Regions from separate parts of the Flavobacterium aquidurense genome, predicted to be linked through region 3. Evidence: riboswitches for the same ligand, from Rfam matches in the RefSeq annotation. Region 3 holds a riboswitch; each other region holds the start of a gene.
The links. Region 3 has a riboswitch for S-adenosylmethionine ahead of B0A67_RS21595 (SusC/RagA family TonB-linked outer membrane protein). Riboswitches for the same ligand answer to the same signal wherever they lie in the genome.
Positions count from the first base shown of each region.

Region 1: it holds a riboswitch for S-adenosylmethionine, as region 3 does, so the genes downstream of both, B0A67_RS16900 (alpha/beta fold hydrolase) here and B0A67_RS21595 (SusC/RagA family TonB-linked outer membrane protein) in region 3, are expected to answer to the same signal.
Region 2: it holds a riboswitch for S-adenosylmethionine, as region 3 does, so the genes downstream of both, B0A67_RS16825 (homocysteine S-methyltransferase family protein) here and B0A67_RS21595 (SusC/RagA family TonB-linked outer membrane protein) in region 3, are expected to answer to the same signal.

Region 1 is NZ_MUGR01000034.1:73,713-76,997, reverse strand. Features, by position in the region: gene B0A67_RS16910 (homoserine dehydrogenase family protein) at 1-551, shown strand, start outside; gene B0A67_RS16905 (hypothetical protein) at 1,164-1,367, shown strand; SAM riboswitch class I at 1,556-1,664, shown strand; gene B0A67_RS16900 (alpha/beta fold hydrolase) at 1,736-2,725, shown strand; gene thrA (bifunctional aspartate kinase/homoserine dehydrogenase I) at 2,727-3,285, shown strand, end outside.
Region 2 is NZ_MUGR01000034.1:56,357-59,641, forward strand. Features, by position in the region: gene B0A67_RS16820 (hypothetical protein) at 1-286, opposite strand, end outside; gene B0A67_RS16825 (homocysteine S-methyltransferase family protein) at 353-1,357, opposite strand; SAM riboswitch class I at 1,719-1,833, opposite strand; gene B0A67_RS16830 (NAD(P)/FAD-dependent oxidoreductase) at 2,255-3,285, opposite strand, start outside.
Region 3 is NZ_MUGR01000048.1:8,641-11,925, forward strand. Features, by position in the region: gene B0A67_RS21590 (BamA/TamA family outer membrane protein) at 1-314, opposite strand, end outside; SAM riboswitch class I at 969-1,068, shown strand; gene B0A67_RS21595 (SusC/RagA family TonB-linked outer membrane protein) at 1,327-3,285, shown strand, end outside.

The DNA of each region.
Region 1 (3,285 bases), on a different contig from region 3:
TGAGTTACGTATTTAATAGATTCGCGACTGAAGATGCTACTTTCTCCTCTCTTTTAAAAGATGCAAGTTTACTCGGATTAATGCGCTCTACTTTTAAAGAAGATTTATCCGGAAATGATACAGCAAGAAAACTATTGATTTTGACGAGAGAGATAGGGAAAGATTTCGATTTTTCGGATATAAAAATTAATTCTCTTATTACTGAAGAACATCTGGAGAAAAACGGAATTCTTAATAAAGACGCGATCGATAAATCGTTTAAAATTGCCAAAATAGCCCAGGCAGATAATCATGTACTGAGATATGTAGGTGAATTTGATTTACAGAAAAATACTTTAGAAGTAAAATTAGTTTCAGAACCGGTTTGGTCAGCCATTGGTCAGCTAAAAGGATCAGATACCATTTTTGAAATTTATACACAATCTTACGCAGATGTTCCAATCGCGATTCAAAGTGCTTCAGCATGTAAACAAGCTATTTCAAGAGGGATAATAACTGACATTCTGAAAGTCGCTGAGAAAATTAAAAATAAAGAAGCAGTTTGGCTGTAAGTGGTTTCAAATAGTAGTTAGTTGTTCTTTGATATAATGAAACAGGAAAATTCATTAGTAATATTTTTGTAAGTTTTTACATTGTTTTTTTGAAATCTTAAATTTGTAAGATGTTTTTTAACGATAAAAAGATGTTTTTTAACGTTTTTTAAGATTAATTTGCTGATTTTCACTTGTGTAATTGAAAAAATATTCGCACATTTGTAATACCTCAAAACTACCAAAAGTAGATTTGCAATTCTAAGTAATAGTTATGTCGATTGGAACAAAAGTGGAATGACTTTATTTCTTATTGATTTAAATGAAAAGAAGAATAAAGTAAAAATATTCAATAGTTTCGAGAAGTTTATAAAATAAAAAAAATGCAGGAATTTTTTAAAATAGCAAGTAAATCACAGATGAATAAGTCCCTACAGATGAATAAGATGTTTAATGTCGCACGTATTTGTGTACGCGTCTGTTGATACTAAAAGTATATATAAGTTGTATAAAACTTAAACCCTTTTGGTATTCAAATCCAAAAGGGTTTTTTTATTCCATTTGGTTGCCATAACAAAAAATTAAACAAATAATAAAGATTAAAAAACGCAAACTAACATAAACTTAAATATCATGAGCAAATTAAACTACATAACAAAGACTTTTTCTACATTGAAAAACTTAAGAGCAAGAAGAAACAATCCGCCGCCGCCAATAAATGAATTAGTTCATCCTAGATTTGGAATCACGGAAGCAGATAAGGCAGCAGAGAAAAAAGAGCCAAACTCATTATTGTTTTTGATGTACTCAAAAGAAAATGAAACACTTTTTATCTAAATCAAAAAGTATCATAAAATAGGGGAATACCTGCTTAATTTTACTGGGCAAAATGTTCGGTAATTTTTTGCGTACAATAGTTTTTGTTTGAATTATATTTAAGAAATTGATCAATCAGTTTCGATAAAATTTGTTTGTTTAAGAAATTAGTAGTTAATTTGCACCTTTAAGTTCAAAAACGTATTGAAATGTTATAAAGAAAGGACGAGGGATTAGACCCGATGAATCCTTAGCAACCCTTCGTTAAATCGAAGAAGGTGCTGCATTCTACCACGCCCAAACGTGGAAAGATAACAACAAGAATTTTCTAGTTTCACTCTAGTACTTTCTTTCTAATATTTCCACATACAAATCAAAAATAAAAAGATTTGAAATTGGAAAATATACCAAGTCCCATTATAATTCAGGAATTCATCACAGAAAGTGGTGCATCATATCCTTCATTACCATTAAGTTTTACCCTTTCTGGCTTACCACTGTATAGCGCGCCTATCGTTTTGGTCAATCATGCTTTGACCGGAAATGCTCAGGTTACGGGTGAGAATGGCTGGTGGAATGACCTTATTGGTGACGAAAAAACGATCGATACCCAAAGATATACCGTATTGGCATTTGATGTTCCTGGTAACGGGAATAATTCGTTTTTAATAGAAAATTATCAGGACTTTACCACAAGAGATATTGCCAGAATATTTATAAAAGGTTTAGAAGCTTTCAATATTTCACAAGTACACACCATCATCGGAGGCTCTGTTGGCGGCGGAATTGCCTGGGAAATACTCGCATTAGAGCCCAACATTACCCAAAACTTAATTCCGATAGCAACAGACTGGAAATCGACAGACTGGATGATTGCGAATTGTTATTTACAAGAGCAAATTCTCAACAATTCTTCAAAACCTATAGAAGATGCCAGAATTCATGCGATGTTGTGTTACCGCTCTCCTGAATCATTCAAAGAAAAATTTCAACGCACGATCAATAATGACCTCTCTATTTTTAATATAGAAAGCTGGTTAGCACATCACGGCCAAAAATTGCAAAAGAGATACCAATTGGCATCGTATAAATTGATGAACCAATTGCTTAAAACCATAGATATTACAAGAAATAGTGAGAATTTCGAAACGTTATTGTCCAGAACAAATGCAGCGATTCATATTATCGGAATCAATTCTGATTTGTTTTTTACACCAAAAGAAAATCGCGAAACTTTTCAGGAATTAAAGAAGTTTAAAGACAATGTTTTTTACAGCGAAATAGATTCGGTTCACGGACATGACGCTTTTTTAATCGAGTACAAACAATTAGATCATTTACTTGCCGATATTTTTAAGGCAGAAACAATAGAAAAATAAAATGAAAATATTAAAATTTGGAGGCAAATCGTTATCAAACGGAGAAGGACTTAACAAAGTAGTTTCAATCATTTCGGATAAAGTAAAGCAGGGAGAGCAAATTGCTGTTGTTGTTTCGGCTCGCGGAAACGCAACAGATGAATTGGATTACATTTTGAAACTTGCCGCTAAAAATGGAAATTACAAACCATTATTTGAGAATTTTAAAACCTATCAGGTATCTGATTACCCACAAGTAGATTTATCTGAAGAATTTAATGTTTTAGAGAAACTTTTTGAAGGCGTTAGTTTAATTGGAGATTACAGCAATAAAATCAAAGATCAGATTTTGTCTAAAGGCGAATTGCTTTCAGCTAAATTATTAACCGCCATATTAAAAGAAAAAGGAGTTCCGGCTAATTTCGTTGATTCAAGAGAATTGCTCAAAACCGATTCAAAATTTGGTGATGCACAGCCTTTAGAGCAGCTTTCGAAGAAAAATGTCATCAATTATTTCAAAGAGCATAACGGTTCAACCGTAAATATCGTGACCGGTTTTATTGGTTCAAATAATAATAATG
Region 2 (3,285 bases), on a different contig from region 3:
CTCGTTTATATTCTGCAGAAGGAAAAAAAAGTCGAAGTCTATTTACAGAATCCCTCTCGTAAAGTAAATTCTCTTTTTTTTCATTAATTACATTTTCTATAGTTTTGATCTTAACATAACTATATTTTTCATTTGCCGGAATACTAAGTTGAATCTCATTTAATGGATATTCTTCAAAATTTTCAATATCCTCTCCATCATTCTTATAAATTGATATTTCCTGACTTTGTATTTTGTTACATGAAATTGCACTGAATAGAATTATAAATCCTAGATATTTTATCATTATTATGAACTTGTTTTAATTTTATTTGAAAAAAATTAGATTCTGCTTTTTTTTATTCGATAAAATTTAAGCAAGAACCGGCGCCACTCTTGGTTTATAATCCTTAGCGATTTCAGCAATTAAACGAATATGATCCGGAGTTGTTCCGCAACAGCCACCAATGATGTTGATTAAATTATCATCAAGATATTCTTTGATTAAAACCTGCATTTCTTCCGGTGTTTCGTCGTATTGTCCGAATGCGTTTGGTAAACCAGCATTTGGATGCGCCGAAATATTAAATTGCGTATGCTGTGATAATGTTTTTAAATATGGTTTCAACAAATCGGCTCCTAAAGCGCAATTGAAACCTACACTTAATAGCGGAATATGTGATACTGAAATTAGGAAAGCTTCTACGGTTTGTCCGGAAAGTGTTCTTCCTGAAGCATCAGTAATCGTTCCTGAAACCATAATTGGAATATCGATATTACGTTCTTCTTTTACTTCTTCGATAGCAAAAAGTGCCGCTTTTGCATTTAAGGTATCGAAAATAGTTTCTACTAAAAGCAAATCTGAACCTCCATCCATAAGTGCTTCTACTTGTTGTTTGTAAGCAATACGCAAATCATCAAACGTTACGGCTCTGTAACCCGGATCGTTTACATCTGGCGACATACTTGCGGTTCTGTTTGTTGGCCCGATAGAACCGGCTACGAAACGTGGTTTGTCCGGATTTTTGGCCGTAAATTCATTTGCTACTTCTCGGGCTAACTTAGCCGACTCGTAGTTTAGTTCGTAAACCAAATCTTCCAGGAAATAGTCGGCCATACCGATCGTAGTTCCTGAAAAAGTGTTGGTTTCTACGATATCTGCACCTGCTTCATAATAAGCGGCGTGGACATCGCGGATTGCTTGTGGTTGTGTTATGGATAGTAAATCGTTGTTTCCTTTTAAGGGATGCGGAAAATCCTTGAAACGCTCTCCACGAAAATCTTCTTCGGAGAAATTATAGCGCTGCAGCATTGTTCCCATTGCTCCGTCAAGGATTAGGATATTTTTTTTTATTGCTTCCTGAATTGTTATTGCCATGTCTTTTATCTTTTAGCTGCTAAGGTGCTGAGACACTAAGATGCTAAGTTTTTTATTCTATTATAAACATACCTAACAGGTTTTGAAAACCTGTTAGGATACGTATTTTTGATTCACATTAATTCCAAAAAATCACTATTGTAAGCTAATTAGCCCCGATTACTTCACTTAGCTTCTATTTTCATAGGAGTTCAGTGAACTTTGTTTAAGCCGGTATCCTCGTAGTGAAACGGAGAGATATAGGCAAAAGCGGGAACGATGACTGCAAAAAATGCGTCAATGATTCGCTCATAATACTGAATTCAGTAAAATAATATTGTATGGTTGTCAGGAAGAGTTTTGGGAAATACTTTATGTATTTGTGTTATCTATCTTAAATACTATGAATTAGTATTAAGTAGAATTTAGCACCTTCTTTAAGATAAAGGGTTGCTAAGGTTTCATCGGGTCTATCCCTCCGCCTTTCGTGATAACTTTCAATAATTTTAAGAACAGGGCAAAGGTATGAAATCAACATTCGATTTGCAAGTGTTTTTTTTTAAGTTTCTGAGGTTCTGTGTTGCTAAGGTTCTAAGATTAAAAAAAAAAGAGGCTATCCCGAGGCTTCGGGACTAAGAGACTGAGTTTAATGTTTTGCTTACATTAAAAACTCCAGCGGAGCGTAATATTTATAGCCAATAATTACATCAGTTAAAGAGAGCTCCAGAGGAGCGATATCTTATTATCATAATATCAATATGCCACCCCGATGGGATTTTTCCGCATCATTATTTTAACTTCTATAAATGTAACATCCCTCTGGGATTTAAATATAGCACTAAAAAAAACCCAAACTATAAAAGTTTGGGCTTTCTATATAAAAATCTTAGAATCTTAGTTCCTTAGAAACTCAGAACCTTAAATAATAGCCTTAACTACCGCTTTTGGAGCTTCTTTACGAGTTCCGTCGAAACCATCTACTCCAGAAACTGTTGTATATTTTAATACATATTTTTTACCCGGATTGATGATTTGGTAGGCTGCCTGACACATCAAAGTTGCTTCGTGGAAACCACAAAGGATCAACTTTAATTTTCCTGGATAAGTATTAACATCCCCAATAGCAAAGATTCCCGGAATATTAGTCTGGTAATCTAATGCGTTGTTTACTTTAATCGCATTTTTCTCAATCTCTAATCCCCAGTCTCCAATTGGACCTAACTTTGGCGTTAATCCGAAAAGTGGAATAAAATAATCTGTTTCGATTTTACGGTGTGCACCGTTTTCTTCGATATCTAATGACTCAATGTGTTCAGCACCATTGATTCCGATTACTTCTGCCGGTGTAATTAATTTAATTTTACCGGATGTTTTTAGTTCCTGTACTTTTTCTACAGAATCTAAAGCTCCTCTAAATTCATTTCTACGGTGAATCAAAGTTACTTCTGAAGCTACATTTGCAAGGAAAATACTCCAGTCTAATGCTGAATCTCCTCCTCCGGCAATTACAACTCTTTTGTCTCTGAATTTTTCCGGATTTTTGATGAAGTATTTTACTCCTTTATTTTCATAAAACTCGATATCCTCAATAAGTGGCTTGCGTGGCTCAAAACTTCCTAAACCTCCCGCAATAGCGATAACCGGTGCGTGAAATTTAGTTCCTTTATTTGATGTTACAATGAAACTTCCGTCTTCTTGTTTTTCGATCGTTTCAGCGCGTTCTCCTAATGTATAACCTGGCTCAAATTGTTTAATTTGCTCTTGTAGGTTATCAATCAAATCTCCTGCTAAAACTTCCGGGAATCCAGGAATATCATAAATAGGTTTTTTGGGATACAATTCTGAAAGTTGTCCTCCTGCTTGTGGTAAAGCATCTAAAATATGACATTTTAATTTTAATAATCCTGCCTCGAAAACGGCAAATAAACCTGTTGGTCCTGCTCCAATTA
Region 3 (3,285 bases):
CGCCAGCTGTCTTCCTTCAAATACCATTTGTTGAATGAGGCAATAAAATAAGATTTATTAGTACTATAAACCGCAGAAATACCGGATAAAGATTTAGGCGAGATCGTATCTGCTTTGTTGACCTTGTACATCATCATTGGGATTGCACCAAACATAAATTCAAGAGTCCTGTTGTAATTAAGATAAGGCATTACATTGAAATCAATATTCTTGACCTTTGGTTTTGCGGTTGCACTGCTGTCCGTCGATTTTGTTTGGGTCCATGCCAGGGAACAGCAAAAGAATAGGATTATAAAAGGTACAATTTTCTGCATTTTGGATTTATTTTTAAGTTACTCATTATAAACCAGTCAATGTGTGCTCAGAATGTATTTCTATAAGGCAGATAGTATTGCTGCTCTTTGTTTTGCTGCAGCAGTTTTTTAGGCGTGTTTAAGAAAAAAAGTAAAGAAAAACCAAGATTTTATTCAAATCTCGATTTTACATTATTATATTTTTGACTTTTAGAATACTTTAAAGGTAAATAAAATTTTGTTAATATAATAAAAGGGAAGAAGTACATAAAAAGAAAAGTGAGACTTACGATCATGCTTTTTTTACTGTTTACCGAACTTTTAAACTTCATTGATTACTAAAAAATGCTAAACCATCGATTGTAATTTGTGTTATACAATAGTCTTTTTGTAATCTTTTTTTTGCTTTGGATGTGTTTTTTTAAAATTAAATAAAAATAATCAGAAGGAGCAGGGGGAAATATGCAGTAATGGTGAAAAAAGATTTATTAGTTATTTAAGGTGTTGATTTGGTGTGTTTTAATTGGTTTTTGGTCAGGATAAATTTTTATGATTAAGTCAATATCTCAAGGTATATTTTTAAACTTATTGCTCATTTTTCGAAAAAACAAACCTAAACTCTACTAATTACATAGAATTTATATATATATTTGCAGGGTAGAAAAAATCTACGTGAACTTATCCAGAAAGACTGAGGGATTAGGCCCGATGATGTCTTAGCAACCTGTTGCCAAATAAGGTGCTAAATCCTTCCGCTGCGGTGGACAGATAAGAAAGATTTCGTTAGAAAATCTGAGTAAGATCATTATTATTAAAGTCATTTATTTTTAGAATGAAAACGCAATTAATATTACACGCCAGTCCGGAACAACAAAATCTGTTTTCAGAAGAAGAAAATCATTTCCCGATTTTCCGAATGCGCTACAGTTAACATTTCTTAAACCAATTTCCTGTTTTTTATCAATGCAATGATAGATCATTTTAATAGTGGTCCGGGAATTTATATGTCCAATTTTTAATTAACCAAAACCAAATGAAAAAAATCTTACTAAGCTTAATTTTTCTGTTTAGCATACTTCCCAGTGTGTTACAGGCACAGGACCGAACAATAAGTGGTACCGTCAGAGGTTCTGATACGGGAGAACCGTTACCCGGAGTTACCATCATTGCTACCGAAAGCGGCAAATCGACGATTAGTGACGGAAATGGAAAATTTTCTCTTTCGATAACACCACAAGACAATACCGTTTCGATCAATTATGTTGGTTACGAAACACTCGATAAAAGAGCAGGTTCATCCTTTAGCGACATTCGGCTGAATCCTTCTAACACTGCTTTAAAAGAAGTTCTGGTAGTAGGTTACGGTACCCAGAGTAAAAAAGAATTTACAGGATCAGCTGCAAGAATAACTTCTAAAACCATTAAGGATATTCCGGTGCAAAGTTTTGAGCAGGCACTTATTGGAAAAGCTTCCGGGGTAAATGTTTCGACGCCGAGTGGTGTATTAAATGATCCTTCGGTAATTAGAATCAGAGGAGTAAATTCAATTTCTTTAAGTACATCTCCTTTAATTGTTATTGACGGAATTCCGGTGAATTCCGGTGATGTTTCGACAACAAATTCAGTAGCTAATAATCCGCTATCCGATATTAATCCGTCAGATATTGAATCTATTGATATTTTAAAAGATGCTGCTTCTACATCCATTTATGGTTCACGTGCAGCCGGTGGTGTGATTCTGGTGACCACTAAAAAAGGAAAGGCCGGCAAGGCTAAAGTAACTTATGATGCCTGGGTAGGAATTACCAGAGCCACCAGATTACCAGATCTTTTAAACAATACACAATACGAAGACATCAAAAATGAAGCCGTATTGAACAGCAAAATATTGAGCGGAAACGAAAATAATCCTGCTGTAGCCTCAGCGCTTTTCTTTCCGTCATTGAATCCTGATGGTTCCCGTGTCAATACAAACTGGAAAGATCAGGTGTATCGCGATGCTGTTTCTCAAAACCATAACCTTAGTATTTCAGGAGGAACAGATAAAACAAGGTATTTCTTTTCTACCAATTATTCTAAGCAGGAAGGAATTACAAAAGACAATGAGTTCGAAAGAAAAGGAGCAAGGTTTAATATCGATCACGATGTAAACAGCTGGTTAAAACTAGGCGGAAATCTTTCGTATAACAATACTTTCAATCAGGCACAAAATACGGGATCATTAAGCAGCAGTGGTTTATTATTGATTGGTGCAGCACGTTTAGCGTTGGTATTGCCTCCAAACGTTGCAGCTTATAATCCCGATGGTTCGTATAATCTAAGTTCTACAGGAACAGCAAGTTCAGGAAATAACTTGTTTACCAATACCTTATGGCATCCCGGAGCATTGTTTGAAAACAGTAAATATACCAGTTCAAACGATCATATGGTAGGAAATATTCATGCAACGATTACTTTTTTCGACGGATTTAAATTCGACAGTAATTACGGAATAGACAGATTAAGAGCAGAAAATATCACGTATTTAAGCCCTAATCTTGGATCATCAGCATTTGCTACAGGAGGTTCTGCTACTAATATTGCGGCTTTAAGAAACAATTACAATTTTACAAACAGTTTTACTTTCGACAGGCGCTTTGGGGCTAAACATCATATTGCAGCATTGGCAGGATATGACGTTCAGAAATATGAAAACTCTTCATGGGGAGCCAATCAAACGAATGTTTCAGACCCTTTCTTTGAATATTATCAGGGAACATGGGGAACCATCAGGTCGTCCGGAAACAGTTTGTCTGAAAGACTTTTTCTTTCTTCGTTTTTCAGATTGTCGTATGATTATGGCGGGAAATATTTCATTACAGGAAATTTCAGAAAAGATGGAAATTCAGCTTTAGGTTTAAACAATAAGTACGGAAACTTTGGCGGTATTTCTGCAGGATGGCTGGTAAGCGAAGAATCGTTTTTTAAAAACAGCGGAATTACAGATACTTTC